3 regions of the Pseudoalteromonas sp. KG3 genome follow, and region 1 is predicted to be linked to each of the others. Evidence: predicted binding sites of a transcription regulator. Region 1 holds the regulator's gene; each other region holds the start of a gene.

Region 1 (10,796 bases):
GTAAATGCACGGATCGAAACTGCGTGGATGGTGCCGTCAGAAATAGTGTTCATCAACGGCCCATATACCAGCTGTTGTTTCTTCACTCGGCTTAAACCATCAAAACAATCGCCGACTGCGATAACTTCATAATGACTACCGTTGGCTTTTACATGTACTTCAGCTAATTGTAGCTCGTCGCGTAATAAGGTTTCGACCTGGCTTGTTTCCATAACTCTCACTCAAATAGGTTGGTAACCTGTCCCAATTGCATTAATTTTTGCAATTGCTCAGGAATATTTTGCAACTCAAGGTGAATACCTTGCTGCTTTAATTCTGCGAAAGAGTGAATTAACCAAGCTAAGCCCGCCGTGTCAACCCTAGACACCTCAGAAAGGTCAAAATACCAAGTTTTATGGTCACTTTGTGGTTTTTTATTCAGAAGTCGTTCAGCGGAAATTGAATTTCGAGTCAATTCACCACTGACTCGATAGTGCTGCTCGTCAAGCTGAGTAACTGTTACTTTACTCATTACCGCCGTCACCTCTAAATTGCACTGGCAACTTACTTTTCTGTTCAAGTAGGTCACTTACATAGTTAATACCTTGCTGGCGCAAAATGCCTTGAAATTCACTTTGCTTGGCATCCAATAAGCTAATGCCTTCAGCTACCATGTCATAAGCACGCCATTCGCCACTGCGGTCTGCGCGTACTTTAAAATCAATTTTAATTTCTGGCTTGCCCGGCTCAATAATTTTCGTTTTTACTAACACTAAATCTTGTCCAGCAAACTCTTTACTTGGCCCAAACTCTACTTTTTGGTTGGTGTATTGCGTAAACACCCCCGCATAGGTTGCGATTAGGTATTCTTGAAACACATCAATAAAGCGTTTAATGTCTTCAACAGCTTGTTTTTGCTCGGCCGGATCTTTAATTGAGCGTACTTTTGAAACATGGCTGCCTAACACCCGCAGTGCTGCATATTTATAATCAATATACGGCATCAATTCTTCTTTTACGATCACGCGTAAGTGCTCTTTATCTTTTTCAATTAAAGGCTGATCACGGGTTATACGTTGAAACGTATTATCTGAAACTTGGCGTACCATTTTATATGGGTCGGTTAAATCGACCGGCTCATTAGCTACACTGATTGCGCTGAAAGTAAGCGCCACTACCATTAAAAATTGTTTAAACATAATTAGTTACTCGCCGCCTTGATTGAATAAAAACTGCCCGATTAATTCTTCAAGCACCAATGCTGATTTAGTGTCGGTGATATAGTCGCCATCATTTAAGGCTTTACTTTCAACACCGAATAACTCATCTAGGCCTAAATCTTTATCATCACTGGTTACCGCTACGCCGAAACAAGCTTGCTCAGCTGATTTTGGGGCGATAACAGGGTTAATACCTAGATACTGTTCACCTAAAATACCTGAGGTCAAGATTGACACTGAGCTGGTATCTGAAAAACGACATTGATATTGCGCATCAATGGTCATATCAACCACGGGCACAAATTCTTGTGGATGAATTGAAATCGACTCAACTCGACCAACCACAACGCCACCAACCTTGATTGGTGCGCGTGCTTTTAACGAGCCAATGTTTTCAAACTTAGCTTTTAATAAATAGGTTTCACCATTGCCGCTGATCCCTGCGTTAGCTACTTTTAACGCCAACATTGCAAATGCCGCGATGCCTAACGCAACAAAAAAACCAACTAAAATTTCTAATTTCCGTGAATTCATTTTTTATACCTTAATTAGCTGGTAAACATTACCGCTGTCAAAATAAAATCAAACCCTAAAACAGCCAAAGAAGAGTGCACTACCGTCTCTGTTGTTGCTTTACTGATCCCTTCAGAGGTCGGTATACAATCATAACCTTTATAAAGCGCTATCCATGTAACCACAATGGCAAACACAAAGCTTTTGATCATGCCATTTAAAATATCTTGCTGAAATGACACTTGCGACTGCATGATTGACCAGAAGCTACCTGTATCTACCCCCAACCAATCAACCCCAACCAAGTGAGCACCAATGATTGCAACGGCTGAAAATATCAATGCTAGCAATGGCATACTGATAAAGCCCGCCCAAAATCGCGGTGCAATAATACGCTTAAGTGGGTCAATCGCCATCATTTCCAGGCTCGATAACTGCTCAGTAGCTTTCATCAAACCAATTTCAGCAGTCAACGCACTGCCCGCTCGTCCGGCAAATAATAATGCCGTAACAACAGGGCCTAACTCGCGCAATAAACTCAATGCCACCAACGGTCCTAAGCTATCTTCTGCGCCATAACCAACCAGTACAGTGTAGCCCTGTAACGCCAGTACCATGCCGATAAATAAACCCGACACCATGATAATCAACAGTGACTGCGAGCCTACCATATACAATTGACGTACCAGTAAAGGCGTGCCTTTTCTGAAGTTAGGAACATTCCACAGTGCGCCAACCAACATTTGTGTAGAACGGCCAAGCGCCGCAAAACGCCCTAACGTTTTATGGCCTAGCATTTGCAAAAAATCGAACATTAGCGGCGCCCTCCCAGTAACTCTTGCTGGTAAGATGGTGCAGGAAAATGAAATGGCACAGGGCCATCTGATAAACCTTTTAAGAACTGCTGCACCAGCGGTGATTCATGATTACGCATTTCATCCGGGGTACCGCTGCCAATAACACCTTGATCAGCGATAATAATAACGTGATCGGCAATACTCATTACTTCGGTTACATCATGAGTCACTATCAGCGACGACAAACCGAGCACTTGATTAAGTGATTTAATCAGTTTAACCAACACGCCCATCGAAATAGGGTCTTGGCCTGCAAACGGTTCATCATACATAATTAATTCAGGATCAAGTGCGATAGAGCGTGCTAATGCAGCACGACGCGCCATTCCGCCTGAGAGCTCTGAAGGCATTAAATCCTGAGCACCACGAAGGCCAACGGCTTGTAATTTCATTAGCACTACTAGGCGGATTAAATCTTCACTAAGGCGAGTATGTTCACGCAGCGGAAACGCTATATTGTCAAACACAGACATATCGGTAAATAATGCACCGCTTTGGAATAACATACTCATTTTGGTACGTGCAGCGTAAAGTTCTTTACGCGACATACTTGGAATGTTATTACCTTCGAATAATATAGTGCCGCTATCTGGTTTTAACTGACCACCAATTAAACGCAACATGGTGGTTTTACCAATTCCGCTTGGCCCCATGATTGCCGTAATTTTCCCTTTAGGAACGCTAAAACTCATATTTTTATATATGCTGCGATTACCTCGAGAAAAACTTACATCCTTGATTTCTACTATTGGTTGCGACAAGTCGCTCTCCATTACTATATTCACTAGTTCTCCTATTTTAAGCGTTTTTACAGCAAGATGGAAAAAACAATTCGTAAAATTTTGTAATATTCTATGTAATAACAAGCAAAACCTTACAGCAGTAGGCTTAACAGACGCTTAAATAATTTTTTCTGAGGTAAAAATAACGACTTACTAACAAGTTGACCTGATTCTTTTATTTATACTTTCAGGTTGGCTTTTGTTACTATTTGCAGTCATCTTATTTTGAATAATTGGCGTAACACAATGGTGACTTCTTTTGTCATTTTAATTCTCGGGTTTGCAGCTCTCGTTTGGAGTGCAGATCGCTTTGTTTACGGCGCGGCTGCGCTGGCAAAAAATTTCGGTGTCCCTACACTAATTGTTGGCTTAACAGTGGTTGCTATGGGCTCGTCAGCCCCAGAAATGATGGTCTCAGCATCAGCTGCTCTTGCGGGTAAAACTGATACAGCCGTGGGTAATGCCGTTGGCTCAAATATCACTAATATTTTACTTGTGTTAGGTATTACCGCGCTATTGCGCCCTCTTTCAGTATCCTCAATGACCTTGAAGCGTGAAATGCCGCTGGTGTTGTTAGTGTCAATTGCTGCTTGGTATGTATTTTCTGATAACTACTTTTCATTTACAGAAGGCGTTGCATTAATCATTGGCTTTGTCGTATTTATTGCTGGCTTAGTTATTATTTCTATTCGCGCTAAAAACCAAGCTGATGACCCATTTGTCAGTGAAGCTTGTGAAGATGTGCCAGATAATGTGCCAACTAAGTCGGCTTTATTTTGGTTAATCATAGGTATGATATTACTGCCTATCAGCTCGCACTTTTTAGTCGGCTCTGCGGTTGATATTGCCAAATTCTTTGGCTTAAGTGATCTGGTCATTGGTTTAACCATTATTGCCATTGGTACTAGCCTACCTGAGCTTGCCGCCTGTATCGCAGGGGTACTGAAAAAAGAAGATGATTTAGCGCTGGGCAATATTGTCGGCTCAAATATCTTTAACATATTAGCAGTATTGCCACTGGCGGGTATTATCAACCCATCAATTATTGACCCATCGGCGGCAAACCGTGATGCCTTAATAATGATTGGTGCCACCATAGCATTGATTGCTATGTCTTTAAGTTTTAGAGGCACAAGACGCATTAATCGAGTTGAAGGTGGCCTGTTATTGGTCGCGTTTTTAGTCTATCAAGGTTATATTTTCAACCAAGTTGCTTAATGCTACCCAAAAATGGATAACACGATGACGCAGTTAAATTTTATTGAACAAGGTAAGCGGGTTCTCGATATCGAGCGCCAAGCACTGACTGAGATAGTCCAATACCTAGACGAAAACTTTAATCGAGCTTGCCAACTAATGTATCAATGCCATGGCAGGATCATTGTAGTGGGTATGGGAAAATCCGGTCATATTGGCAATAAAATTGCTGCAACATTGGCAAGTACCGGTACACCAGCGTTTTTTGTTCATCCTGGTGAAGCAAGCCATGGCGATTTAGGGATGATCACCCGCGATGATGTAGTCATGTTGCTATCCAACTCAGGTGAAACCAGCGAAGTACTCAATATAATTCCAGTTATTAAACGTATTGGCGCAAAAATGATTGCCATGACCGGTAATCCAGCATCGTCAATGGCAAAGTGGGCGGATGCTCATGTATGTATTAAAGTAAGCCAAGAAGCCTGCCCATTAGGGCTTGCACCTACAGCCAGCACCACAGCCACGCTCGCGATGGGTGATGCAATCGCTGTTGCGCTGCTAGAGACTCGCGGATTTACCGCCGACGACTTTGCACTATCACACCCAGGTGGCAGCTTAGGTAAACGCTTACTGCTATGCTTAAAAGATATTATGCACAGTGGTGATGCAACACCTATCATTAATGACAAACAATGCATCAAAGATGCGTTAATTGAAATGTCTGCCAAAGGCTTAGGTATGACCGCTATTGTTGATGATAACAACCAGCTTGCAGGATTGTTTACTGACGGTGATTTACGCCGTATTTTAGAGCAACGGGTTGATATTCATAGCACTTTGATAAGCACTGTAATGACCCGTTCTTGTACTACAGCAACCGCAGATATGCTCGCCGCAGAGGCACTCAACATTATGGAAAATAAGCGTATCAACGGCTTAATTGTGATTGATGATAATCAACATCCTATTGGTGCACTGAACATGCAGGATTTGCTAAAAGCAGGAGTTTTATAATGCAGTTTGCTGATTTATACCAGCCGCTTTGTGATGATGTACGCAGCCGCGCACAGAAAATTAAACTGCTTATTTGCGACATTGATGGCGTATTTTCAGATGGCCGTATTTATTTAGGCAACCAGGGTGAAGAGCTAAAAGCCTTTAATACCAAAGACGGCTTTGGCATTAAAGCCTTGATCAACAGTGGTTTTGAAGTCGCCGTGATCACCGGTCGTCATTCACAGATAGTTCAGCAACGAATGACTAGCCTGACTGTACCGCATATTTATCAAGGCCAAGAAAATAAGTTGCAAGCTTATCAACAGCTCAAAGATAAACTGCAGTTAACTGATGAGCAAATTGCCTACATTGGTGACGACGGTCCTGATATGCCAGTGATGGAATTGGTGGGGTTTGCGGTAGCAGTTAATGATGCACACCCACTCATAAAACGTATTTCACACTATACAACCATGTTGCCAGGTGGCTTTGGTGCAGTGCGTGAGTTAACTGATTTACTGATGCTTGAAAATGGTAAATCATTAACCTGCGAAGGAACCAGCTCATGAATAGTGCGCGTTTGATATTATGCGTATTGTTCGTCGTTTGTATGGTGTGGCTGTGGTTCCCTTATTTTAATCAGCCTACAACCACAGTACAGAATCAAGAAGATATAATAGCAAAACCTGATTACACAGCGGTGGCATTAAAACAAACCGCGTTTGATGAACAAGGTAAAATTAGTCACAAAGTAACCGCTGCAAAAATGGAGCTGTACCAGCAGTTAGGTTTTACTTACTTTGAGCAACCTATTTTTACTTTATATAATCAACAACAAACGTGGCAAATTAATGCAGACGAAGCCACCTTATATGAAAATCATCAATTAATTTTAGAAGGCAATGTGGTGGCTAAAAACCTCACCAACAACGCCATGATTGAACATATAAACGCAGACAACATTCAGGTTGATATTGAACTGCAAACCATGAGTTCTGAACAACCAGTAGAATTGATCGGACCAAATTTAAAGATCACTGGGCGCGGCCTCCATGCCGACTTAAAAGCCGAAGTGGTAGAACTAATTAACCATACGCGAACCATATATTATGACCAATAAATTTGCTCACTTGCTTGTTATACCAAGCTTATTCATAGCCTTTTCAAGTTTTGCAGAGACGGCCTCACCGCCTGCAGATCAAGTATCGATCAGTGCAGACAAGCAGCTTGCACAACTGAAAGATAATATCGGTATTTTTGAAAAAAATGTTGAGATCATTCATGGTAACCGTCGTATCAAAGCTGATCGCCTTGAAGTGCACAAACGTGAAGACTTAGGCGATAATAAACAATTACTAGTCGCAACTGGCAGCCCGGCTTATTTTGAAGAAAAACAAGCCGATGGCACAATTATGAGCGCCAGCGCAGATGAAGTTCGTTACGACGTTGCAAAACGCTACTTAACGCTAATTGGTGACGCACAGGTTACTCAAGCAGGGCAAAAGATTAACGCTAAAAGCATTACCTACGACATGGACCAACAACTGATCAGTGCTGAAAAAGGCGCTAGTTCAGACGATCGCGTACACACCATACTCGTGCCTGTAGACAGTAAAAAAACCAAATCTAAAGGTCAGCCATGAGTACATTAAAAGCTGAATTTTTAGCTAAAAGCTACAAAGGTCGTCAAGTAGTCAAAAGTGTTGGTTTAGAAGTCACCGCTGGCAGCATTGTTGGTTTACTGGGCCCAAATGGCGCAGGTAAAACCACTACTTTTTACATGATTGTCGGTTTAGTGCCTAGCGACAAAGGTAAAATCAGTATTGATGATAATGACATTACCCTGCTACCAATGCATAGCCGTGCCCGCTTGGGAATTGGTTACTTGCCTCAGGAGTCATCGATATTTCGCAAGTTGACTGTGTATCAAAACTTGATGGCGATTTTAGAAACTCGCAAAGACCTAAAAAAACAAGCCAGAGAAGAAGCCCTCGACAGCTTACTTGATGAATTTAGCATTCAACATATTCGTGACAGCCAAGGTATGGCGTTATCGGGTGGTGAACGCCGTCGCGTTGAAATTGCGCGCGCTTTAGCCGCAAATCCAAAATTTATCCTGCTAGATGAGCCTTTTGCTGGCGTTGATCCTATTTCAGTGTTAGATATAAAGAAGATTATTGAACACCTTAAAAACCGTGGTATTGGCGTACTTATTACCGACCACAATGTACGAGAAACCCTTGATGTTTGTGAAAAAGCCTACATAGTTTCTCATGGGGAGTTAATTGCATCAGGCACACCTGAGCATGTACTTGCCGACCAAACAGTTCGCGATGTTTACCTGGGTGAGCAATTTAGGCTATAAAGCCACACTCGGTAAAGCATCTGCTAAACTTAACAATGACAACAATAAAAGGATTGTTAGAGATACATGAGGCAATCACTCCAGCTGCGCATGGGCCAGCAACTTACAATGACACCGCAACTGCAACAAGCTATTCGCTTATTGCAGCTCAGTACATTGGATCTCCAGCAAGAAATTCAAGAAGCGCTAGATAGCAATCCGTTGTTAGAACTAGAAGAACATGAATATTCAGAAGATGCTGCTGGCAAAAACGAACAAAAACAAGACAACGATGACTTAACTGTCAGTGCCTCAGCGGACGACAAGCCTAGCGAATACGAACAAGAAAGCAGCGAAGCATTAAGTAAAGAAACCCTCAGTGACGAAATGGCAATGGACGTCACTTGGGATGAATACATGAGTGCTGCGCCTAACAGTTCATCGGGGCCAATGCCCGAAGATGAATCTATTTATCAAGGCGCCTCAACAGAGACCTTGCATGAATATTTAATGTGGCAGTTACAGCTAACGCCCTTTAGCCCAACCGATGAAGCAATCGCCATTGCCATTGTTGAGGCCATTGATGACTCTGGTATTTTAACACTCAGCTGTGAAGACCTTGTAGAGAGCTTAAATCAAGGCAACAGCGAAGAAGAAATCGAACTGGACGAAGTGCAAGCGGTTTTAAAGCGCATTCAATTATTTGATCCTGTTGGCATTGCCGCCCGTAGTTTACAAGAGTGTTTATGTATTCAATTAAATCAATTTGATCCTGCAACTCCTTGGATTGCAGAGACAAAAATGATTTTAACGGATCATATCGATTTATTAGCTAGTCGCGACTATCGCACTTTGATGAAAAAGACTAAGCTTAAAGAAGAAGATTTAAAAGAAGTCATGACACTGATCCACAGTCTCAACCCAAAGCCTGCGGATACCATAGTACGGGAAGAGTCAGAGTACGTTATTCCTGATGTATCAGTGAAAAAAATTAAAGGCCGCTGGGTGGTTGAACTTAATCCAGACAGCATGCCAAAAATTAGAGTGAACAGCCAATATGCGGCCATGTCACGCTCCGTTAAATCGAGCACTGACAGCCAATTTATTCGTTCGCATCTGCAAGAAGCTAAATGGTTTATAAAAAGCCTAGAAAGTCGTAACGACACATTACTCAAAGTAACCAACTGCATTGTTAAACAGCAGCAAGGATTCTTTGAACATGGCCCTGAAGCTATGCGCCCGATGGTGCTAAATGACGTTGCTGAAATGGTTGAAATGCATGAGTCGACAATTTCTCGCGTAACAACCCAAAAATACATGCATACTCCACGGGGTATTTTTGAGCTAAAATATTTTTTCTCAAGTCATGTAAGCACTGAGAACGGCGGTGAATGTTCGTCTACCGCAATTCGCGCATTGATCAGAAAACTGATCAGCGCAGAAAACTCAGCGAAACCATTGAGTGATAGTAAAATTGCAGATATATTGGCAGAGCAAGGTATCAAAGTAGCTAGACGGACTATTGCAAAATACCGCGAGTCACTGGCTATTCCACCGTCAAATCAAAGAAAGAGTTTGATTTAAGGCGTAAAATCAAAAAAGGAAAATGCTTATGCAACTAAATTTAACTGGTCGTCACGTAGAAATTACTGATTCATTAAGAGACTATGTAAACAATAAGTTTGCGAAGCTTGAGAGGCATTTTGATCACATCAACAATGTCCATGTTATTCTTGACGTTGAAAAGCTAAGCCAAAAAGCAGAAGCCACAATACATGTTAGTGGCGCTGAATTATTTGCCTCAACTGAGCACCAAGACATGTATGCAGCCATTGACGGACTAATTGACAAACTTGACCGTCAAGTAATCAAACACAAAGAGAAGCACGCTCGACACTAATACTATGAAATTAAGCTCACTTATTTGCCAGGACTGCAGCAAAGCTGCGGTCCTTTTTAATAGCAAAAAACGGATCATTGAATTTATCAGCCAATTGGCTCATGAACAACTTCCTCAGCTATCACAACAAGAAATCCTCGATGCATTACTCGCCAGAGAAAAACTAGGCAGTACGGGGATTGGTCGTGGTATTGCTATTCCACATGGCCGTATGACGGGTATTGAAAGCCCACTAGCGATAATTTTAGTAAGCGAAACACCGATTAATTTTGATGCGATTGATAACCGTCCTGTGGATCTCTTTATCGCCCTCATCGTACCAGATGGTGATAGCCAACTTCATTTAAAGACGTTAGCCACAATTGCTGATAAACTTAACGATAAAGATTTTTGCAAACAATTACGTAGTGCAAAAACAGATCAAGATTTATATCACGTTATTGTTGAGCAGTCGTAGCCAAATGAAGGAGAGTTTACATGGAGTTAATCATCATCAGTGGCCGCTCTGGCTCAGGTAAATCTGTTGCACTGCGCGTAGTCGAAGATCTTGGCTATTATTGTGTTGATAATATTCCAGTAAACTTATTACCTTCATTAGTGCGTAGTGTTTCTGATAATTACGACAAAATTGCAGTTAGCATTGATGTGCGTAATTTACCGAAAGAACAAGAAGAATTTAACGATATTCTTGAATACTTGCCAGGTTTCGCCAATCCAACATTATTTTATTTAGATTGTGATGATCAAACGCTGATCAAACGCTTTTCTGAAACTCGCCGCTTACACCCATTATCATTGGATTCTTTGCCGCTCGATTTAGCTATCAAACAAGAAAAAGTATTACTTGATGTGCTAACAACTCGTGCCGATTTTATGCTGGATACCACCGACCTTAGTGTCCACCAGCTGGCAGAGTCAATCCGTGAGAAAATTTTAGGTAAAAAAGACAAAAAACTAATCATTACCTTTGAATCATTTGGCTTTAAGTATGGCATTCCAAAAGAG
Region 2 (10,796 bases), 800 kb from region 1:
AGGTATAGCACTCTCGTTTTGCATGGGTGGAGTTTATTTTACAAGTGATAACTTTGCCAACGAAGTTTCCCATGCAACTATGGCGATGATCTATATGGGAGTTATGCTTTTGGTATATGGCGTCTCACTGCTTTGGCAAAGTCGTGATTAGGAGTTAATGTGCAAAACCATATAGCAGAATTTCGCAAAGCCGCGGGGCTATCGCAGCAAGAACTAGCCGATGCGATTAATGTTTCGCGCAAAACCATTAGTACGGTCGAAACATCGCGCTTTACACCGTCGGTGATCATTGCGTTGAAAATAGCACTGCACTTTAATACCTCGGTTGAGAGTCTATTTATACTCGATGAGCACGATTAATACAGCAATGATGCAATCTTGAGATTTTCAGAACTATCTTGATTGCATCCCTTCTATTCTTCGGTATGATGCACAGCCCTGTTGTTTTAGGGCGTTTTGCGCTAAAATTGAACAACATGAAAAATGTATCTAACCGGAGTACCATCAGGCATGAAAAAACTGCTCATTTCACCTTCACAAATGGCATTAGGCGAACAAGAAGGCCATATTTATCAAAATATTCTAAAGCAGGCTTCTGAAATCAGCTTAAACCTGATGGCGGTGAAAATAGAAAATCATCCTGAAGACTTCTTAGGTTGGTGCTATGAATTGCTCAATGCTAGCCGTGACCGTATTAATCATGATTTACTAGAAACCAATCAGTTACCTATTTTAAAAAAGCTTAATGAGTTACTCGTTTCAGCTATTAGCTTCTTACAATTGAAAACATTACGTGTTGCACCTTGGCCTGTGGTCAGTGTATTTATTGAGCAACATAAAGACGTATTAGCGCTTGATGAGCAATTGCGTCTGACCCAGTATATTGCTGGTATTCGTGAGCAATCATTAAAAGAAATGATCCCTGAAGATTTATTAACCTTTACTGGTAAACATACTTCATCGCTTGATCCAAGCAGCTATAACTTTGATGTTGAATGGTTTAGTTCAACAAAGAGCGCCAAGGCTTTCCATCAAATGCTTGCTGACCTTCCTGCTTTATTTGATGAGGCGTTAGCGCATATTCCTCTTGAAGGCGAAGTAACCGAAGCTGATTACCAAGAGTTTGTGCTAAAATACGTACACGCTTTTACTGACAACAATGAAAAGCCAACCTTAGCACCGGCAACTCGTTTATTGGCCATGCGTCGCCCTGATGTATTTACACCGCTAAACAACTCACGCTTAGATGCCTTATGTGCAGCGTTAGCGATAACCAAATTAAACAATCGTGATTTTGCACGCTATTGGCAAGATATTGTGCAAGCGATTCATGCTATGTCTTGGTTTAAAATGGCCAATGGTGACAGCGAACTGGATCAACAACTTGTGGCAATCAAAGCGCTAGTTCCGTGCTTTTTCTATTATGCAGACACCAACAGTGCTGAAAACTCAAATTACATCAAGTTATTGAGTAAACCAAAGCGTACTACTAGCAGCACCACTAAAAAAGTGCGCCGTGGCAAAGAGTCAGCTGAAATACTGGTTGACCGCGCCCTTGCTGCCGATGATATGCCTGAGCATATCCGCGCAAAACGTGATTCTATTATCAGCGAAGTACAAAAAGGCCGTGGCGTTGCTGAGACCATCAGCCTGATGCGTACTATATTTGGTTAAACCACAGTAAAGAATACAAAAACCCGCTGCAACTGATTTGTGCATGCGGGTTTTTTTATGCACCAACTAAGTGCGTAACAAGCAACCATGATTATATCCCTCCTCTAAGCACTGAATTTAACCAGATGTTTTCAATAGATTTTAAATTTAATTTAGAGCTTTTCATTTAACTTGGCACAAGCAGTGCAAATATCCTATTAGACAACTAGAAATGGGATCAGCAATTACTAGACTGCAATCTAATAAATAATTGCGAACCAAAAAATCAGCATAACAACAGGATACCAAACATGTTAAAACTAAAATCAGCGATTGCTATCAGCACCCTTGCATTTATGGCCGCTACATCTACAGCAGCTTATGCAGAAGTAACTGCCAATGCGGCAGCAACATCAAACTACTTATGGCGTGGCCAAGAACAAACTGGCGGTGACGCAGCTATATCAGGCGGTATTGATTACGCTAGCGAGTCAGGTTTTTATGCCGGAACTTGGGCGTCTAACGCCAGCTGGGCCGATGAAATGACCTACGAGCTTGACCTTTACGCTGGTTTTGGTGGCGATATTAATGAAAACATGAGCTACGACGTTGGCTACATCTATTACGCTTACCCTGATGCAGCTTCTGGCGCCGATGCAGACTTTTCAGAAATTTACGGCAGCATCAGCATGGGTGCCTTTAGTTTTGGTGCATCAGTACTTGCAACATCAGCGGCAAGTGGCGATGGTACAGACTTTGGTGATTCGCTATACCTAACTGCAGATTACGGTTTTGCAATTGGCAGTAATGGTACTGAAATGGCTTTACACTTAGGTCATTACTCAGGTGACTTTATTGGTGATGACGACATCATAGACTACGGCGTATCTATCTCTAAAGATGGCTTTACCTTTGGCCTCTCAGATACCGATATGGATGACAGTGATATTAAGGCTTACGTTGCTTTTGCAATGGATTTTAGCCTATAAAAAGAATGTGTTACTTGCTGCAACACTAAGGGCCGAAAGGCCCTTTCTCGATCTTGGTAAGCGGTAAGCCATAAGTCAAAGAAACTAATCAATCCAGATTTTATGTCAAGGCTTACCTTAAACTCAGGCTGCTTAAAACTTACCACTCCTATGGCACGCTATGCCCTGTAGAACCTTGCCAAATACGATACCATTGCTCTCGGCTAAGCTTTAATTGTTTAGCGGCAACAGCTGATTTAACTCGTGCAATATTACCTGTGCCCAGTACCACTGATGGGCTGCTTGGGTGCATTAATAACCATGTATATACGACTTGATCTATTGAACTTGCACCTATTTCACTGCCTACTTGTTCGAGTACATGACGCAAACGAATAGCTTTTTCATCGTTTTCAGCAAATAAACGTCCACCTGCAAGCGGTGACCAACACATTGGTTTAATACCCAATAACTGGCATTGGTCTAAACTTCCATCATCGAGTACTTTCATTTCATAAGGTGAAAACTCAATCTGGTTTGTCACTAACTCAAAATCTAAACGCGATTGTAATAAGCTCAATTGTGAAGGGGTAAAGTTAGATACACCAAACTCCAATACATCGCCATTTTGCTTCAGGGTAGTAAATGCTTGAGCTACCTCATCGGCATCCATCAAGTAATCAGGGCGGTGAATAAGTAAAACATCTAAACGGTCAGTATTAAAATGTTTAAGAGAGCGCTGTGCTGAGGCAATGATATGCTGTGCACTTGAATCATAATGATTAGCTTGGCCTGCTAAACCGAGACTCGGGAATGCTGGTTTAATACCGCACTTGGTAATAATTTTAATCTCATCACGGATACTCGGCTTTAGTGCCAAAGCTTTGCCAAATTCGGCCTCGCAACCATATTCACCATAAATATCAGCATGATCGGTATGTTTTACGCCCGCCTCAATAGCTTGCTCAAGAAACGTTAAACATTGTTGTGGTGAAACTTGCCAATCAAGTAGTCGCCAAAAACCAAGCACTAACTCATCTATTTTTCGTTCTACGTTGTTCATCTCTACCTTCATTTTATTAATTAATATCTCAACAATTAAGCGAACGTTAATAAACCGTTACATTTTAACCGTATTTATGCAAGGGTTATGCTTTATTCTACCGACTTAATAAGGTATTAATAGCAATAATGTATGTACCAATATAATGGCTAAAAAGGAATAATAACAATGAAATCATCAAACGCCCTAACTGCTTGCGTTGATATTTTTATCAGCCCAAGTAAAGCTTTTAACGGTTTAAAAGACGCAAGAGGTTGGTCTTGGCTTGCTTTTACACTCATAGCCGCAGCACTCGTTATTAGTACTTATGTATTTTACAGTCACGCAGATACGCAATTTATTTTAGAAGAGCAAATTGCTGCGGCCAGCGTAGACGCCACAATTGGCGAACAGAAAATGATTCGCCAAAGCATGGAGCAAAGTATTGATAACCAAGTGTGGTTTGCCATTGGCGGAGGTATCTTCGGACTCATAATTATAAATGCATTGCTCGCTGGATATTATCTATTGGTATCAAAACAAGATCCAGATGCTGAGTATGGTTATGGCGCTTGGTATGGGTTTGGTTTTTGGGCCATGATGCCAATGGTTATTTCAAGTCTCGGCATTATAGCGCTAGTTTTTACGGCAACGACCAACGAACTCTCGGTGAGATTGTTTAGTTACGCTTCTATAAATCAATTATTGCTAGGCTTAGAGCTTGGCCATCCATTTTATACCATGATGGAAAGTTTAAATATCTTTAGTATCTGGGGAATTGCTTTAGCTGCTATTGGTCTCAAATGTTGGACTAATTTCAGCTTAAACAAAGCGATTCTTTTTGCAGCCCTACCCAGTGTTGTTATTTATGTGATTTGGACAATTATTGCATTGCTTTAAATTGACTGGGTAAGCTTGCTTACCACGAACATATACGGAAATAACAATGAAAAAAGCTATAATCATCATCTTGGCAATTGCCGCTTTTGTCACACTCATAGTGTCCAAACAAATTACAGGCACACGGCTAGCGCATTTTAATCCCAGATTCTAACAGGGTTGAGCGATAATCATCGTCTAGCCCTGCCATTTTCTTTTTTCTCGCCATACTGGCTGTTTTAGTTGTATCTTGTTTAAATAACGCCATGGCTATTTTTCTCATTACGTTAAAAACAAGGGGTCCTTGCTTCTTACGGATTCTTGATTCATCTTCCCTAAAGTTCATATCCAACATCCAATGCATACTTTCAACCTGCCAGTGGCTTCGTACCGCATTAAGTGCTTGCTCCGCACCTAACGCTAACGAACTAATATACCAACGCGTTTCTATCGTGTCTGTACCTGATGATTTATCGTGAACCTCAGCGGTTACTTGAATAACACTCTTTAAGCCAGACCATTGGTAGATTTTATCTAACCAGCTTTTATCAATAAGCAATTGCTGACAAACCCTTGTTTCAATGCGCCCATGCCCTGAGCTTATTTCGGTATGTTTATCATAGTTGCTATTGGTCAATCCTTCGCGCTCACTCTTGTGCCACCAAGCTTCTAATTCACTCTGCATACCTGAATGGTTACCTTTGAGCGCTAGGATATAATCAGCTTTTTGTTTAATTATTTGTTTCGCTATTTCTTGCTGGCAGCCCATAGCATCAAGTGTAATGATGCTATTTTCAATATCTAGCATGGTGAGTAACTCAGGTATGGCTGTGATTTCATTTGTTTTGCTATCAACGGCTGTTTGCCCTAAAACTAACTGGTGTTGGCAGCTCCATGCACTGACGGTATGTAAAGCACTTTTTCTATCTTTGGTTGTAAATGAACGACGTGCAGTTTTTCCATCCATAGCAATAATATCAGCACCCGTGGTTTCAATAAGTGAAGATATCCAAGATTGAAATGCATGCTCTATTTCATCTGATTTTAACCGACAAATGACACGGGCTATGGTGTCGTGTCTTGGAATACCCGCGTTGAAAGCGCCATATCTTTTTAACCAATCAAGTTTTAGATGCCCAAAGTCTTCAATATCCTCCCATCCTTGTGCACCGGAGATTACTGCACTAATGGCTAAAAGGAGAATATCGATAAGCTCATGCTTTTTACAGCGTTCAATGCGAGGATCGGTAATTGAATTAAAGTGTTTCAGAAAAGTAGCGCTCATATTTTACGTGACCAAGGTGATTATTATGCCTTGATCTGATCACTACATATTCTATAAGTTCAATTTATAATGATCTTGCCGTGATTACAGGCAGTAAAGATGCACCTGAAGTAAATATAGCGTTAGTTGAACAAGGCAGTATTGCCGACTCTATTATGGCCTCTGGTAATTTGGTATTTAATACTCAAGTACAGTTGCGCTCTGAAGTGACCGGTCGTGTAGACAAAGTATTTGTTGAAGAAGGGCAAAGTGTCCAACAAGGTGATATTTTAATGCGCCTTGATACCACAGCATTTGAATCAGAAGTCACCCGTAATCAAGCCGTTTTACGTGCCAGTGAAATCGAAATTAAACACAGTAAAACCCGGCTAGTAAATATTGAGCGTCAGTTGAAGCGCCAAAAAGAATTATATGATGTAGGTCTTGCGGGCCAAGAAGTATACGAAAACCTACAAAATGCGCGTGACCTTGCCAAGATCGATATAGAAGCGCGAGTTGAAGCTTATAATCAGGCTAAAGCATCTCTCTCCATTGCCGAAGATAGGCTAAGTAAAAGTGTATTCCGCGCACCAATGAGTGGTTTACTTGCCTCTGTAAATATTAAAGAAGGTGAAACGGTCATTGCAGGTACTACTAACATTATTGGCTCAGACCTTATGCTAGTAGCCGACCCCAGTGCTATTTTAGCTGAGTTGAGGGTTGATGAAACTGATATTGCAGGAATTAAACTTAACCAACATGCAGATATTTATGCAGCCGCTTACCCAAATCAACCTTTCACAGGCAAAGTAATAAATATAGGTACTTCTGCTAAAAACCAAACCGGTTCGCAAGGGTTATCATTTAGAGTGAAAGTACTGCTCGATAAAACCGATAGGCAACTGTATGCGGGCATGAGTTGTCGTGCAGAAATAGCCACGAGTATTGCCGTTGATGGCCTAAAACTACCAATCGAAGCGGTACAAAAAGAAGATGACAAGTACTTTGTATGGCGCTTAAATGACGATAACACCGTTACTAAAGCCTATGTAGAAGTGGGTATTTCATCTGATATTGAACAAGCAATAACCAAAGGCTTGGAAAAAGGCCAACGTATCGCAATAGGTCCAGCTCGTCCTGTTAGCAAGTTGAATGAAAATGACCTAGTTAAAGTGAAGCAACCTACCGCCAAGGATACACAATAATGTCAGCGGTGATCCAACTTAAGCATATCAACAAGCAATACAAAATGGGAGAACAGATATTTAAAGCCCTTGATGATGTAAATGTTGAAATTGCTGAAAATGAATATGTGGCAATCATTGGCCCTTCAGGTTCAGGGAAATCAACTTTAATGAATTTACTAGGCTGTTTAGATACACCAACGAGCGGCGATTACTATTTAAAAGACAAACTTGTAAAAAGCATGACGGAAACAGAACTGGCACATCAGCGCAATGAAAGCGTTGGTTTTATTTTCCAAAGTTTTAATCTACTACCTCGCGCATCGGCATTAGAAAACGTAATGCAGCCTTTGGTATATCGCTTTATTGCTGCTAAACAACGCAAGCAAAAAGCTCGAGAAGCACTACAACGTGTTGGTCTAGGCGATAAAGTTGATCACTTATCAAGCCAGCTTTCGGGTGGTCAGCGGCAACGTGTCGCCATTGCACGTGCGCTAGTAACTAAGCCACATATTTTGCTTGGCGATGAACCAACCGGAAATCTAGATAGTAAGACAACGACCGAGATCATGGCGTTGTTTGATGAGCTACATAGTGAAGGCCACACTATTATTTTGGTAACTCACGAGCAAGATATTGCTGATCATTGTCAGCGCGTCATTCGCCTAGTTGACGGCAAAGTGGTCAGTGATGTACGTAAAGGTGAGGGGAATAAACAACATGTTTAAATCTGCTCTTGCCATCATGGAAGGTACTAAAGCGGCGTTGATGGCAATCAAAGCCAATGCAATGCGCAGTGCGCTCACCTGCTTAGGTATTATCATCGGCGTTGCAGCAGTTATCACCGTGGTTGCCGTTATGCAGGGATTTACTAAACAAATCAATGATCAATTGGCTGACATGGCCCCAGATGTTACGTCTATCAAACCATTTACTAGCATTGAGCAAGAAATGGTAGGTAAAAATGCGAAACTCACCTACACAGACTTTTTAACCTTAAAAGCACGAGTAAAAGAAGCCGAAACATTCACTGCACTCATGTTCACTTGGCGATTTTCAGGGGGCGCTGAGTATGGGAATAAAAGCCATTCATCACGAGTAATGGGCACAGAGCAAGATTATCAAAAAGCATACCGCACATTCCCTGAGTTGGGCCGCTTTATACGTGCAGAGGATGATGAAAAACGCCGCCGTGTAGCTTTTATTGGCCCATCAATCATAGAAAAACTAAACCTGCCAGAAAACCCCGTTGGCGAATATATAAAACTTGGTGGCGAATGGTTTAGGATTATTGGCGTTGCTGAAAAGCAAGGTAGCTTACTTGGATTTGATCAAGACGATTATATCAATATCCCTATCAGTACCATGAGTGCATTAGAAGGCGCGAGCAGCACCAGTAATGTACAAATTATGTTTAGACTTAAAGAAAATAGCGACGAAGAGCTCGTCCTTGCTAAAATCACCCGTATTTTGCGGCAATTACATAAATTAAAAGACGGCGAGGAGAACGATTTTGAATTTGAAACAGCTGAAAAAGCACGCGCCAATGTCGATAAGTTTACCGGCAGCGCCACGGCTATTACCGCTGGAATCGTCGGTATTAGCTTAGTTGTGGGTGGTATTGGTGTTATGAATATCATGTTGGTGTCTGTAACTGAACGTACCCGTGTTATCGGTACTTTAAAAGCGTTAGGCGCAACACCTGGCTTTATAATGCTACAGTTTTTAGTTGAGGCGGTGGTATTGTCGTTATTTGGTGGTTTGATCGGCTTAGCTATTGGCTATGGCGCTGCAGCATTCATTTCGTTTATGGTACCCAGCATGCCCGACGCTTATATCCCTGGGTGGGCAGTGATGCTGTCATTCGGCTTTACTTCACTGATTGGTATTGTATTTGGCTTAGCCCCGGCGATTAAAGCAGCAAGGCTAAATCCAATAGATGCATTACGTTACGAATGATCATTGCACTTTATAAGGTACCTGAGCACAGCTTACTTCTACTGTTTTTGGGTACCAAATAGGGCCAACTTCGTTAACAACCAATTCTGCTAAGCCATTAGTAAATGATTTATAGGAGTGCACACTTTGCCACTGCGAGTCAGTACAGATTTCAGATAAATCAACCGCACTCGAGCCCTCATAAAGGGCGGCGGCAAAGTTGTGATGCCATTGCTCACTTTTATGGTTTTCAGCTAAGTCATCATACTCACCGTTATCAAAGTGAATATTAGTACACCCCGCTAACACGACAATAAATACAATTGCGAGCAACCCTGTTAACTGTTTCATATACTTACTCCTGCGCTATCTTGTTGCTGACACCAGACTTTAATTGTGTGCGGTGCATAAATACCTAACGTGACTAACCCAAGCGCACCATCGGTAAATGTTTGTTGTGATTGCATTTGCACCACAGTTTGATCGCCACATACTTTTTTTACATCAATACGCTGTTCACCAACTAGTCCCCACATAAAAAATGGGCGGCTATCTTGGTAGGTCGGCTCTGAAGTCAATTTCGCTATTTTTTGTGGTTGAATTGTTACTGCTGAACAACCGCCAAGCACAATAAATAACAAACTAGTTAAAAAAATTCGCATAACTTTATCCTGATTAATTAAGTGGTACAGAGTGTAAAGTGAATGGGTACTAAAAAAGTAAGAAACTGTATTGAAAATGTAGACAACAGGCTGTATTCATTAGCTTGGCAAGCTTTTTTAGGAACTTTATCTTATTTAGAGTGCCTAAAACGCAGTACCACTGTTATAACCACAGTTTTAGTCATATTGCTTTAAGGTCATTGATGCAGAAAAAATCATTTTCTTTTATTACTGTTGTTGCGACTGTCATTGCTTTACTAAGCATCACAGCACTGGCTACAGCACCATTGTCGGATGAAGATAAAGGCTTTACTGAAACAGCTAATACAGCCACGCAATGTGCCCAGCAGCTAAATGCCAGCAGGCAACAAACGTATAGCAAAAAATATATTATCCCTGAGCAGTTAAAGCTACTTAGCTGGAATATTTACAAAGCTCAAATTCAGGGCTTATATCGCGATTTAGCACAACTCAACCAACAGGCTGATATTGTATTGCTGCAAGAAGCGATTGAAGATCAACGTCTCAGTGCCCTAAAACCCTATTGGCGTTTTTCACCAGGCTACAAAAGTGGCGATGTGCAATCAGGGGTTATGACGCTAAGTCGATGGCCTGCAACAGTGCATTGTACTTTTACACATACAGAGCCGTGGCTACGTAGTCCAAAAGCGACCAATATTGTTGAGTATGCGATGGCGGACCAGCAGCGATTATTAAGTGTAAATTTACACGGTATCAATTTCACGTTAGGTACTGAAGACTATGAACAGCAAATCGATGCTGCTGTACAAGTAATGCAACAACACCAAGGACCCATTATTTTTGCGGGTGATTTAAATACATGGAGTGATGCAAGACAAGCGGTGGTGATTAACGCATTATCAAAACTAGGCCTTTCAGAAGCGCTATACCTTGACGATAAACGCACTAAAGCGTTTGGCTTGGCCCTTGATCAAGTATGGACTCGCGGTGTGACTATCAACACGACCCGCGTGCCACAGTATCAAAGCTCTGATCACAACCCAATACTAGTAACTTTACACCTAAATAAGGTTATAGATGAAACACTTACCCAATAATATACGCGTTGTTCTTGCCTGCCTTTTACTCTGTGTTAGTCAGCTTAGTATGGCAGCAAGCGCAGATCAGGAAGTCAGTCACTTAATCAGTTTTATTGAGCAAAGTAAGGCAACCTTTATCCGTAAT
Region 3 (10,796 bases), 750 kb from region 1:
CTGCCATTGATAGTTACTAAAGCTGCCAAACTCTTGTTGGATCTCAATAAAGCGTTTTGCGTTATTAATCGTAGCTGCAATTTTTAAGCGGTTGCGTACGATCCCTTCATCGAGCATTAATCGCTCAACATCTTGCTCGCTCATTTGCGCGACTTTTATGACATCAAAATTCAGAAACGCGCGTCGATAGCCTGCTCGTTTTTTCAAAATGGTGTACCAACTTAATCCAGCTTGTGCTGATTCAAGGGTAATGAATTCAAAGAGTGTTTGGTCGTCATAAACGGGTACTCCCCACTCATCGTCATGATAGGCGACATAGTCATCTTTGCTGGTATCCAGCCAAGGGCAACGACATAACTTTGCACAATTCATAGTAGGTCCTTTTGTAAATAAACCGTTCGTCATTTTTCTGTCGCGCTTAAAATACGCTAACCAAATGAAAACATTGATAATAATTGTTGGTACAATTTGTGCATTTAGCTAGTTAGATCCCGTAAACGAGAATGCATTATGGCTTTAGCTAATGTCTTAAAACCACAATTTATCACAGCTACTCAGTATAACCCATGCTTACTGCAAGAAGAGTATATTGGTGAATTAAGTGAATTACGCCAACAAGCGAGTTGGTTAAGCCACTTAGTTGATACCATGCCAGCAGGCGTTATTGTGCTTGATGGTCGCGGTATGATCGCAAAAGCTAATCAAATCGCTATTGATATGCTGGGCGAGCCACTTGAAGGTGAAAAGTGGTTTAGTGTGATCCAACGCTCGTTTCGCCCGCAACAAGATGATGGCCATGAAGTATCACTAAAAGATGGTCGTCTTATAAAGTTAGAAATAAATGCATTAACGCCCGAGCCCGGGCAATTGATCTTAATGACCGATTTGACTGAAACCCGCCGTTTGCAAACGCGAGTTGCGCACATGCAGCGTTTGAGCGCGCTTGGTAAGATGGTGGCATCGCTTGCGCATCAAGTTCGCACACCACTGTCTGCCGCTATGTTATACGCCGCAAACTTAGGTTCTAAACGTTTACCGGAAAGCTCGCGAGGGAATTTTCATACCAAACTGATGTCGCGCTTAAGAGATCTTGAAACCCAAGTAAACGATATGTTGTTATTTGCTAAAAGTGGCGACCAACAGGTAGTTGAACGTGTCTCGATGCAGCAGTTGTTAAGTGAAGTTAAAACTGGCGCCGATGCCATGATGACACTTAATAACAGTGAGCTTGAAGTGAGCTTACCGGAACCAGACATCGAAATTATGGGCAACAAAACAGCCCTTGCCAGTGCGATACAAAACCTCATTCATAATAGTATTCAAGTCATAGGATCACAGGCTCATGTTAAGCTAAGCGCGCAACGTGATGATGAGATTGAGTTGGTACGCATAATCGTCAGCGATAATGGCCCTGGTGTTGATTTAAGCCAAGCAGAGAAATTATTTGAACCGTTTTTTACTACTCGAAGCCAAGGCACAGGCTTGGGTTTAGCCGTGGTCAGTTCAGTGGCGAATGCACATCAAGGACGGGTTGAAGTAACTAATAATGCCGCAGGCGGAGCAAGTTTCAGCTTACTGTTGCCTATTTATGCAGAGTCTAAATCAGTGGAGGCACTATGAACAACACGATTTTAGTCGTCGAAGATGATGCAGGGCTACGTGAAGCCCTAATAGATACGTTAGAAATGTCAGGCATTGATTGTGTCGCAGCCGATAGCGCTGAGCAAGCGATGGTACTGCTGAAAAAAGAGTCGTTTTCATTGGTCGTCAGTGATGTCCAAATGGGCGCGATGAGTGGCCTTGATTTACTACGCAGCATTAATCTTAACTACCCTGATTTACCGGTTTTAATGATGACAGCGTATGCGACTATTGATGATGCGGTGGAGGCTATGCGGTTAGGCGCAATTGACTATATGGCGAAACCGTTTGCGCCCGAAGTGTTACTTAATATGGTCAGCCGCTATCTACCAGAGCCTGAAAAAGAAACCGATGGCCCAATTGTCGCAGACCCTAGTAGTATTCAGCTACTGGAACTTGCCAGTCGAGTTGCTAAATCAGACGCCAGTGTGATGGTGCTTGGCCCCAGTGGTTCAGGTAAGGAAGTACTCGCACGCTTTATTCATGATAAATCAGATCGCGCAGAGCAGCCATTCGTTGCTATTAACTGTGCTGCGATCCCTGAGAATATGCTTGAAGCTACCTTATTTGGCTATGAAAAAGGCGCGTTTACTGGTGCTATTCAAGCATGCCCAGGAAAATTTGAGCAAGCTCAAGGCGGCACCATTTTACTCGATGAAATCACTGAGATGGAGTTAGGGCTGCAAGCTAAGTTATTACGTGTCCTCCAAGAGCGCGAAGTGGAGCGTTTAGGCGGGCGTAAAACCATTAAACTCGATGTGCGAATTTTAGCAACCAGCAACCGTGACTTAAAAGAAGCAGTAGCTAAGCATCAATTTAGAGAAGATTTGTATTATCGTTTAAACGTATTTCCGTTAATGTGGCGACCTCTATGCCAACGTCCGGGCGATATTGTTGTACTAGCAAAGCATTTAATTGAACGTCATCTAAATAAAAGTAAAGAGCCAATAGCACAATTGAGTACGGCTGCTGAGCAAAAGTTGTTAGCCCACACTTGGCCTGGCAATGTACGCGAACTTGATAATGTGATCCAACGCGCATTGATATTACGCCATGGTGATGTGATTGATGAGCAAGCTATTTTTATTGAAAACTTAACTGAAGCGCCATTAACCACGGCTTTATCTGAAAATCTAACCGTGGTTAATTCAGCTACAACCAGTTCTCCGACCAACGATGCATATTATGACGTGCAAGCACCCACTATAAAAGCGAGCACAGAGCGCACCCCATTTGAAGGGGAACTGCCAAGTTTAGATTCCGGTAGTTATAAAGATGAGCTCAAAGACAAAGAGCACCGTATTATTTTAGAAACTCTTAATCGTTGCCAAGGAAAACGTAAAGATGTTGCTGAGACACTTGGCATTAGTCCGCGCACTTTACGCTATAAGTTGGCACAAATGCGCGATTTGGGAATTGCGTTACCTGCTTAAACCTCAATAACTCTGTTTTCCTTTGTTATTTAATTTACGCTCAGCCTTGCTGGGCGTAAACTTGTCAAAACTCTGACAACCAAAATTCAATTCAAATTATTGATATTTAATGATTTATTAATTGGCACGGTTTGTGCTTTATTAAGTTATTAGTAAACTGCATCGTCAGAGACAATTATGAAAATTCAAAACAGCGCATTATTTCAAGAAATGCAATCTATGGCTCTCGAAGCTGGCCGTAGTAATCAAGCCAATAACTTACCAACGCAGGCTCAGCCAACTTCAAGCGCCCAATTTGGTGATTTACTCAGTGATGCACTCAATACTGTCAATGACCTTCAAGCAAATGCGAAACAAAAAGTAACAGCGGTAGAAATGGGTGACCGCAATGTATCACTAGCTGATGCGATGATCGCATCACAAAAATCGTCTGTGGCCTTTGAAGCAACTGTGCAAGTTCGTAACAAACTTGTAGAAGCCTATAAAGAAATCATGAACATGCCTGTTTAACTAGGTAGTGGAGAATTATTGTGGCGCAATCTAATCAATCAACCGATCTTGCTTTGGCCGGCGGCGGTATCGACCAAACTGATAACGACGATCAACAAGAACAAAAGTCAGGCTATTTAAGTGCATTAAACGGCGTTGATGTATTGCGTCAAGTCACTTTGGTCATTGCGTTAGCTATTTGTTTAGCGATTGCAATCTTCGTGATTATTTGGGCGCGTCAGCCTGATATGCGGCCACTTGGCAAAATGCCAACGGAAGAGCTTATTCAAACGCTCGACTTTTTAGATGCACAAAAGATAGATTATCAACTTGATGGTAATGTGGTATCTGTTGCTGAGAGCGAATATCAAAACATTAAATTGCTAATGACCCGTGAGGGTATTGAGCAAGCACCGAGCTCTGGCACAGATATAATTATGCAAGATATGGGTTTTGGTGTTAGCCAGCGTTTGGAGCGTGAACGGCTAAAACATGGTCGTGAGCAACAACTTGCTCGTACTATCGAAGAATTACAAAATGTCACGCGTGCCAAAGTATTGCTCGCAATTCCAAAAGAAAATGTATTTGCTCGTCGCGAGAAGAAGCCATCAGCAACGGTGGTGTTAACCTTAAAGCGTGGCCGTACACTTGATAGTGAAGAAGTGGACGCGATAGTTGATATCATCGGCTCTGCAGTGCAAGGTTTAGAGCCTGCACGCGTGACGGTCACCGATCAAAATGGCCGCCTGCTAAACTCAGGTTCACAAAGTTCATTGGCCTCACGCTCACGTAAAGAGTACGAAGTTGAACGTAAGCGTGAACAAGAATACTTAGAGAAAATAGACAGTATCCTCATTCCTGTACTTGGCTTGGGTAATTACACTGCACAAGTTGATTTAAGTATGGACTTTAGTGCAATTGAAGAAACACAAAAACGTTTCAACCCTGATTTACCGGCGGTACGCAGCGAGACCACCTTTGAAGAAAACAACATCGGCGGTTTAGCTATCGGTATTCCTGGCGCGTTAACTAATCAACCCCCAGTTAATTCTGATATACCTGAAGTGGCAGGGCAAGATGGTGCTGGCACAGCGTCATCACCGAGTCGAAGCCACAAAGAAGCAACGCGAAATTATGAACTTGATACCACTATTTCGCATAAGCGTCAGCAAAGTGGTGTGATCCGTCGTATTAGTGTGTCGGTGGCGGTAGATTATCTGGCAACAGTAGGTGAAAATGGTGAAACCACCATGGCACCGCGTTCTGTGGAAGCCTTGTCAAATATTCGGCGTTTACTACAAGGCGGTGTGGGCTTTGACTTACAACGTGGTGATGCCTTAGAAGTTGTGACAGTGCCGTTTGTACGTGAACCCATGGACTTAGCAATTGAAGTGCCGTTTTGGGAACAAAGCTGGTTTATGAAAGTAGTGCGTTTAGTACTTGGTGCGCTGGTTATCATAGTGTTGATTATGGCGGTGGTTAAGCCTATGCTGAAACGCCTAATTTACCCTGATGACACCCTTGAAGAATATGATGATGATGCTCTGAGCTCAGGTGTTGATATTGGTGATAACACTTTAGATATGCTAAATAAAGATTTTGATTCTGCTTCGGTTGGCTTCTCAAGTGATGGTACACTACAGTTACCAGACCTACACGGCGATGAAGACTTATTAAAAGCAGTTCGCGCCTTGGTTGCGAATGAACCGGAACTCTCCTCACAAGTTGTGAAAGCGTGGTTAACTGAAGATGACTGATCAAGAACAAAAACAACTGCCAGCAGCGTTTGATGTTGATAAATTAGACGGTGTAGATAAAGCCGCAATCTTACTGCTTAGCTTATCAGAAGAAGATGCAGCGCAAATACTCAAGCACCTTGAACCTAAACAGGTGCAAAAAGTGGGTATGGCAATGGCGGCGATAGATGATCTATCGCAAGCCAAAATAAGTGCTGTACATAACTTGTTTATAGAACAAATACAAAGCTTTAGTACGATAGGTTTCCAATCGGAAGACTTTATCAAAAAAGCCTTAACCGCAGCACTTGGTGAAGATAAAGCAGCGAGTTTAATTGACCAAATTGTAATGGGCTCCGGGGCCAAAGGCCTTGATTCACTAAAATGGATGGATTCAAAACAAGTTGCCAATATTATTCGCAACGAGCATCCACAAATCCAAACTATTGTTTTATCGTACTTAGAGCCGGAGCAATCTGCCGAAATTTTGGCGCAATTCCCTGAAAAAGTGCGCTTAGATTTAACCATGCGAATTGCTAACCTTGAAGAAGTGCAACCAGCAGCCTTGCAAGAGTTGAATGAGATCATGGAAAAACAATTTGCCGGACAAGCAGGCGCGCAAGCTGCGAAAATGGGTGGCTTAAAAGCCGCTGCAGATATTATGAACTACCTTGATACCAATATTGAAGGGCAGTTAATGGATTCAATTCGTGAACATGACGAGGAAATGTCGCAACAAATTCAAGATCTAATGTTTGTATTTGAAAACTTAATGGATGTAGATGATCGTGGTATTCAAGCTATCTTGCGCGAAGTACAGCAAGATGTGTTGATGAAAGCAATCAAAGGCACTGACGATGCATTAAAAGAAAAAATTCTCAGCAATATGTCAAAACGTGCCGCCGAATTATTGGCGGACGATCTTGAAGCGATGGCACCGGTGCGAATTAGTGAAGTAGAAGCTGCGCAAAAAGAAATTTTATCGACAGCGCGTCGGTTAGCGGATTCAGGTGAAATTATGCTTGGCGGTGGTGGTGGTGAGGAGTTCTTGTAAACCATGACAAAACCTACTCAATACCAAGGCCGTCCTCTACATGCCAGTGAAGCGGTCGATGAGTTATTAGAAAATTGGCCAATTCCAGATGTGACGCAAGACGCGCGAAAATTTGCTGGTCGCTCAACCGCGTTTGGCACGCCGCTGGCGGATTTATATCGTAAAGAGCTTGAACAAAACGCAGCAGATGTGGAGCCTGAAGAGCCAGAACTGCCATCGCTTACAATGGCTGAGTTGGAGCGCATTCGTCAAGATGCGTATGAAGAAGGTTTAAAACAAGGCCATGAACAAGGTTACATTGATGGCTTTGAAAAAGGCGTAGGCGAAGGCAAAGAAGCAGGCTACAAAGAAGGTGTTGAGCTTGGTAAAACACAAGGCCATGAAGATGTAAAACCGCTTATAGAAGAGCAGCTAACAAGTTTAAAAAGCTTATTAGATAGCTTGTCAGCACCACTTGCAAAAGTGGATGACGATGCTGAAAAACAGCTGGTTCAGTTAACCGTTATGTTAACGGAAGCACTTGTTTATCAAGAGATAAAAACGTCTCCAGAGATTGTTTTACAAAGCTTAAAGCAATGTATTGATGTATTAGCTAATGAGCAACAAGGTGTGCGCATCCATTTGCACCCTGATGATATTGAGCTGGTAAAAAGCAGTTACGGTGAAGCGGCTTTGGCTGATAATCACTGGCAATTGGTACCAGAGCCTACGTTAGAGCGGGGCGGTTGCCAAGTTAAAACCCCACAATCATCCATTGATATGACCATCAAAACCCGCGTCAAAGAAACATTGGATAGCTTTTTGCATAGTAGTGGTATCTAACGCTATTTTTGGTTTGCAATGAGCTCTCAACCTCGTCCGTTAAGTGAACGTTTACAACAATATCAACAGCATATTCATCGGCCTACCCCCGCAGTTGCTGGAATTTTAACCCGTGTTGTAGGGTTAACTTTAGAAGCGAAAGGGTTACGGGCACCTGTGGGTAGTCAATGCAAAATTGAGACGATGCACGGTTTTGTTGATGCTGAAATTGTTGGCTTTAACGATCAAACATTGTATTTAATGCCCAACGATCATATTTCAGGTGTGCTGCCAGGTGCACGGGTGATCCCACAAGTAAACGACACAGGGTTACCGGTCGGCATGAGTTTACTTGGCCGTGTTGTTGATGGGCTTGGGCGTCCATTGGATGGCCTAGGCGCAATCAAGGCTGAGCATTATTTAAAATTTGCGCAAAATACCATTAACCCGTTATCACGACGACCGATCACCCAACCAATGGATGTTGGCGTACGCGCGATTAATTCCGTGATCACTGTTGGTCAAGGCCAGCGCATGGGGTTATTCGCAGGCTCCGGTGTGGGTAAATCAGTATTACTGGGTATGATGACACGCGGCTCAGAAGCGGATGTTATCGTGGTTGGCCTTGTCGGTGAACGTGGCCGCGAAGTAAAAGAATTCATTGAAGAAATACTCGGAGTAGAAGGGCGCAAACGTTCAGTGGTGGTGGCGGCTCCTGCCGATGCTTCCCCTTTGATGCGTTTAAAAGGTTGTGAAAGTGCCGTGACTATAGCTGAATATTTTCGGGATCAAGGTTTAAATGTTCTATTGTTACTGGATTCGGTAACGCGTTATGCCATGGCGCAACGTGAAATAGCACTTGCTGTAGGTGAGCCCCCAGCAACAAAAGGCTACCCACCGTCAGTATTTGCAAAACTCCCAGCGCTGGTGGAGCGGGCGGGCAATGGTGGTGAAGGGCAAGGCTCGATTACCGCATTTTTTACGGTACTCAGTGAAGGTGATGATATGCAAGACCCTATAGCTGACGCTGCGCGAGCAATTTTAGATGGCCATATCGTGTTATCACGTGAGCTTGCTGATAGTGGCCATTACCCAGCGATAGATATTGAAAAATCAATTTCTCGGGTTATGCCGCAAGTTGTTTCTGAGCCTCATATGCAGCAAGCACGCGTGTTAAAACAAGTGTACTCAATGTTCCAGCAAAATAAAGATATGATCACCTTAGGGGCTTATCAAAAAGGCACCGATCAAATGTTGGATCAAGCAATCAATATGATGCCAAGAGTGAATGCCTTTTTACAACAAGGCATGAAAGAGGTGATCAGTTATGACGATGGCTTGCAAGGGCTTGCGCAATTATTAGGACAAGCATAATGGCGAATAATAAGCTCGATTTATTGCTAAAAATAGAAAACGATAAAGAAGAGTCGTTACGGATGAATTTTTTGCAAGCGCAGCAAAACTTGCAAGTTAATCAACAAAAGCTGCAGGGATTGAATAACTTTAGGCTGGAGTATACTCAGCAATTACATCTGAAGGGGCAATCTGGGTTAAGTAGTGCAGGGTTTAGCCAGTATCATGCGTTTATTGCCAAAATAGAAGAAGCCATTCGCCAGCAAGCGAATACCGTAAGTACTGCGAAGCAAGTTGTTTCGCAACGGCAAAGTTTATGGCTAAAACAACAAATTAAAGCCAAAGCGGTTGCTAAGTTAATAGAAAAACAACAACTGAAAGCAAATGTGCTTGCGCAAAAGAATGAACAAAAAATGTTGGATGAATTCTCAGCAAATCAATTTTACCAAAGACACCGCAGTTTATAATTCATTGCGCTAAGTTGGATTATTTATTTATTTATTCTAATCAGCTTAGGCATATTACTTGCTTATTTAATACATGAAGTATTTATTTTGGCAAACTGCGGCGGCAAATTGCCACTTTTAATCTAGGTGAATTATGGCTATTAGTGAGCTTTCAGTGTTTATCTCAACTGATAAGGATGTTCAGTTAAACAAAAAAGACAGTACCAAAGGCAGTGCAGCAACAGATAATGAAAGCACTCAAGGTGGTGACTTTTTTACTCAACTACAAACTGCGCATAATAGTGTTGAACCCCTTGTTAAAGAGCCTAATAGCAGTAAGCTTAGCGAGTTAGTTGTAGTTCAAGACAAAGCAGAAAGCACTGAAAAAACAGCAATCGACAACGACGCTGAAAGTGATTCTACGATTTCTGGTGATGATATGCTCGCCCAGATCACTGCGGCAAATAATATGGATACCAGCGTAAATAGTACTTCAGCTACAAACTCTACACTCACTACCCAATTTGGTAGTTATCAAGAAGAAGCAATTGATCCTGATACACTGATTGAGTTAAAAACACCGCGCCCTATTGACAAAGTAACCCCTATTATTGACACCCCACTAGAGGCTGATGAGCCTGTTGATAAGCAACTAAAAGCGACGCTGCTAACAGAAAAAACCGTTGTTGCAGAAGCCATTGATAAACAGTTGCAACTCAAGGGGAATACTGCTGGTGGAGACGCTGTCACACCTATCATCGATGACGTGCAATCAGTCAAAGACAAACAGTCAGCTAAAGACGAACAATTGGCAAAAGATATGCCGCTGAATAAAGTACTGGCTCAGCAATCTCCTGTATTATCAGGCTCTGCATTAGTTAAAGAGGTTGTTGCAGACAGCGATGGTGAAAAAATAAAGCCAAGTGCTTATGCATCACAAGCAGCAGAGCAGAGCAGTTCGATTAAGGGGGATGCAAGCGCATCGCTAACAGAGGCTGCTGCGGCTATAAAAACCGCTTTAATGGCGGGTGAGGCAAGCAATACAAAACCGGTTAATACTGCGCCATCAGCACACGCTGCTGCACAACACATTGAAAATCCCACAAAACCTAATGATGCAGCGTTAGATCAGAGCACCAAGTTATTGCTGAGTGAACAACCGGCAGGACAAAAAAATGCAGATCCATTATTAGTTAACTTAACACCAGAGCAACGGCAACAGTTGCAAACACAAGTAAATGCTATCCGTGAGCAAGGTGCCACAACGGCTAACGTAACTGATTTAAAACAAATACTGGCTGAATTTGTAGAGCTTAATAGTAAAGAAGTTGCAAAACCTAGCACGGCCGTTGCGACTATGAACACGGCAGAGCTAACTCAACTAAGTAAAGACATTTCGCTGTTAAGTCCTGTGCAAAAACAGGCATTAAGCCAGCAATTACAAAATTTTGTCAGCACTGAGCAGCCCAAAGGGGCTTTATTAACTCAGATCAATACAGCTATTGCTGCATTAGCCCAGCCACAGAGTACTGAAAAACTGATTGAATCAAAAGCTCAATTGACCGTTCAGTCAATGACAGATAATTTAGCAAGCACCGCGACTACCTCGAGTCGTAACACTACTTCAGATACAAATAATAAAGTATCTATGGCACAAGATACATTTATAAAGGCCGCGAGCAAAGAGCAAGAAGTGAAGCTGGCAGTGCAAGATAATGTTCTAAAAAGCGATCAATTTGCTGAAAATATTAAAACAGAGCAAAGCCAAGTTCGAGATAACTCTTTGACTCGTGTTAATCAGTTGTTTGGACAAATTACAGGGCTGGCAACGGCACTTACAGCA

Evidence for each region. The regulator sigma-54, encoded in region 1, starts transcription at its own class of promoters, with help from an activator protein. The targets are predictions, from matches to a motif close to GTTGGCACGNNNNTNGNNT.
Region 2: the regulator sigma-54 is predicted to act here: its motif matches at 1,845-1,863, upstream of NDQ71_RS13575 (TorF family putative porin).
Region 3: the regulator sigma-54 is predicted to act here: its motif matches at 3,195-3,213, upstream of fliE (flagellar hook-basal body complex protein FliE).

The regions. Positions count from the first base shown of each region.
Region 1 covers NZ_CP098523.1:2,054,644-2,065,439, forward strand. The annotation lists gene NDQ71_RS09750 (BolA family protein) at 1-212, opposite strand, end outside; gene NDQ71_RS09755 (lipid asymmetry maintenance protein MlaB) at 218-511, opposite strand; gene NDQ71_RS09760 (phospholipid-binding protein MlaC) at 504-1,178, opposite strand; gene mlaD (outer membrane lipid asymmetry maintenance protein MlaD) at 1,185-1,733, opposite strand; gene mlaE (lipid asymmetry maintenance ABC transporter permease subunit MlaE) at 1,748-2,527, opposite strand; gene mlaF (phospholipid ABC transporter ATP-binding protein MlaF) at 2,527-3,342, opposite strand; gene NDQ71_RS09780 (calcium/sodium antiporter) at 3,598-4,569, shown strand; gene NDQ71_RS09785 (KpsF/GutQ family sugar-phosphate isomerase) at 4,594-5,565, shown strand; gene kdsC (3-deoxy-manno-octulosonate-8-phosphatase KdsC) at 5,565-6,116, shown strand; gene lptC (LPS export ABC transporter periplasmic protein LptC) at 6,113-6,667, shown strand; gene lptA (lipopolysaccharide transport periplasmic protein LptA) at 6,657-7,190, shown strand; gene lptB (LPS export ABC transporter ATP-binding protein) at 7,187-7,912, shown strand; gene NDQ71_RS09810 (RNA polymerase factor sigma-54) at 7,979-9,475, shown strand; gene hpf (ribosome hibernation promoting factor) at 9,504-9,791, shown strand; gene ptsN (PTS IIA-like nitrogen regulatory protein PtsN) at 9,796-10,248, shown strand; gene rapZ (RNase adapter RapZ) at 10,269-10,796, shown strand, end outside.
Region 2 covers NZ_CP098523.1:2,853,501-2,864,296, reverse strand. The annotation lists gene NDQ71_RS13590 (hypothetical protein) at 1-151, shown strand, start outside; gene NDQ71_RS13585 (helix-turn-helix transcriptional regulator) at 160-360, shown strand; gene NDQ71_RS13580 (hypothetical protein) at 511-1,674, shown strand; gene NDQ71_RS13575 (TorF family putative porin) at 1,965-2,642, shown strand; gene NDQ71_RS13570 (aldo/keto reductase family oxidoreductase) at 2,791-3,684, opposite strand; gene NDQ71_RS13565 (YIP1 family protein) at 3,853-4,563, shown strand; gene NDQ71_RS13560 (ISAs1 family transposase) at 4,691-5,827, opposite strand; gene NDQ71_RS13555 (efflux RND transporter periplasmic adaptor subunit) at 5,908-7,011, shown strand; gene NDQ71_RS13550 (ABC transporter ATP-binding protein) at 7,011-7,718, shown strand; gene NDQ71_RS13545 (ABC transporter permease) at 7,711-8,949, shown strand; gene NDQ71_RS13540 (hypothetical protein) at 8,950-9,279, opposite strand; gene NDQ71_RS13535 (Bor family protein) at 9,276-9,590, opposite strand; gene NDQ71_RS13530 (endonuclease/exonuclease/phosphatase family protein) at 9,794-10,669, shown strand; gene NDQ71_RS13525 (YfeK family protein) at 10,650-10,796, shown strand, end outside.
Region 3 covers NZ_CP098523.1:1,299,666-1,310,461, reverse strand. The annotation lists gene NDQ71_RS06295 (DNA-3-methyladenine glycosylase I) at 1-372, opposite strand, end outside; gene NDQ71_RS06290 (PAS domain-containing sensor histidine kinase) at 511-1,620, shown strand; gene NDQ71_RS06285 (sigma-54 dependent transcriptional regulator) at 1,617-3,074, shown strand; gene fliE (flagellar hook-basal body complex protein FliE) at 3,252-3,584, shown strand; gene fliF (flagellar basal-body MS-ring/collar protein FliF) at 3,605-5,320, shown strand; gene fliG (flagellar motor switch protein FliG) at 5,313-6,353, shown strand; gene fliH (flagellar assembly protein FliH) at 6,357-7,175, shown strand; gene fliI (flagellar protein export ATPase FliI) at 7,194-8,528, shown strand; gene fliJ (flagellar export protein FliJ) at 8,528-8,974, shown strand; gene NDQ71_RS06250 (flagellar hook-length control protein FliK) at 9,108-10,796, shown strand, end outside.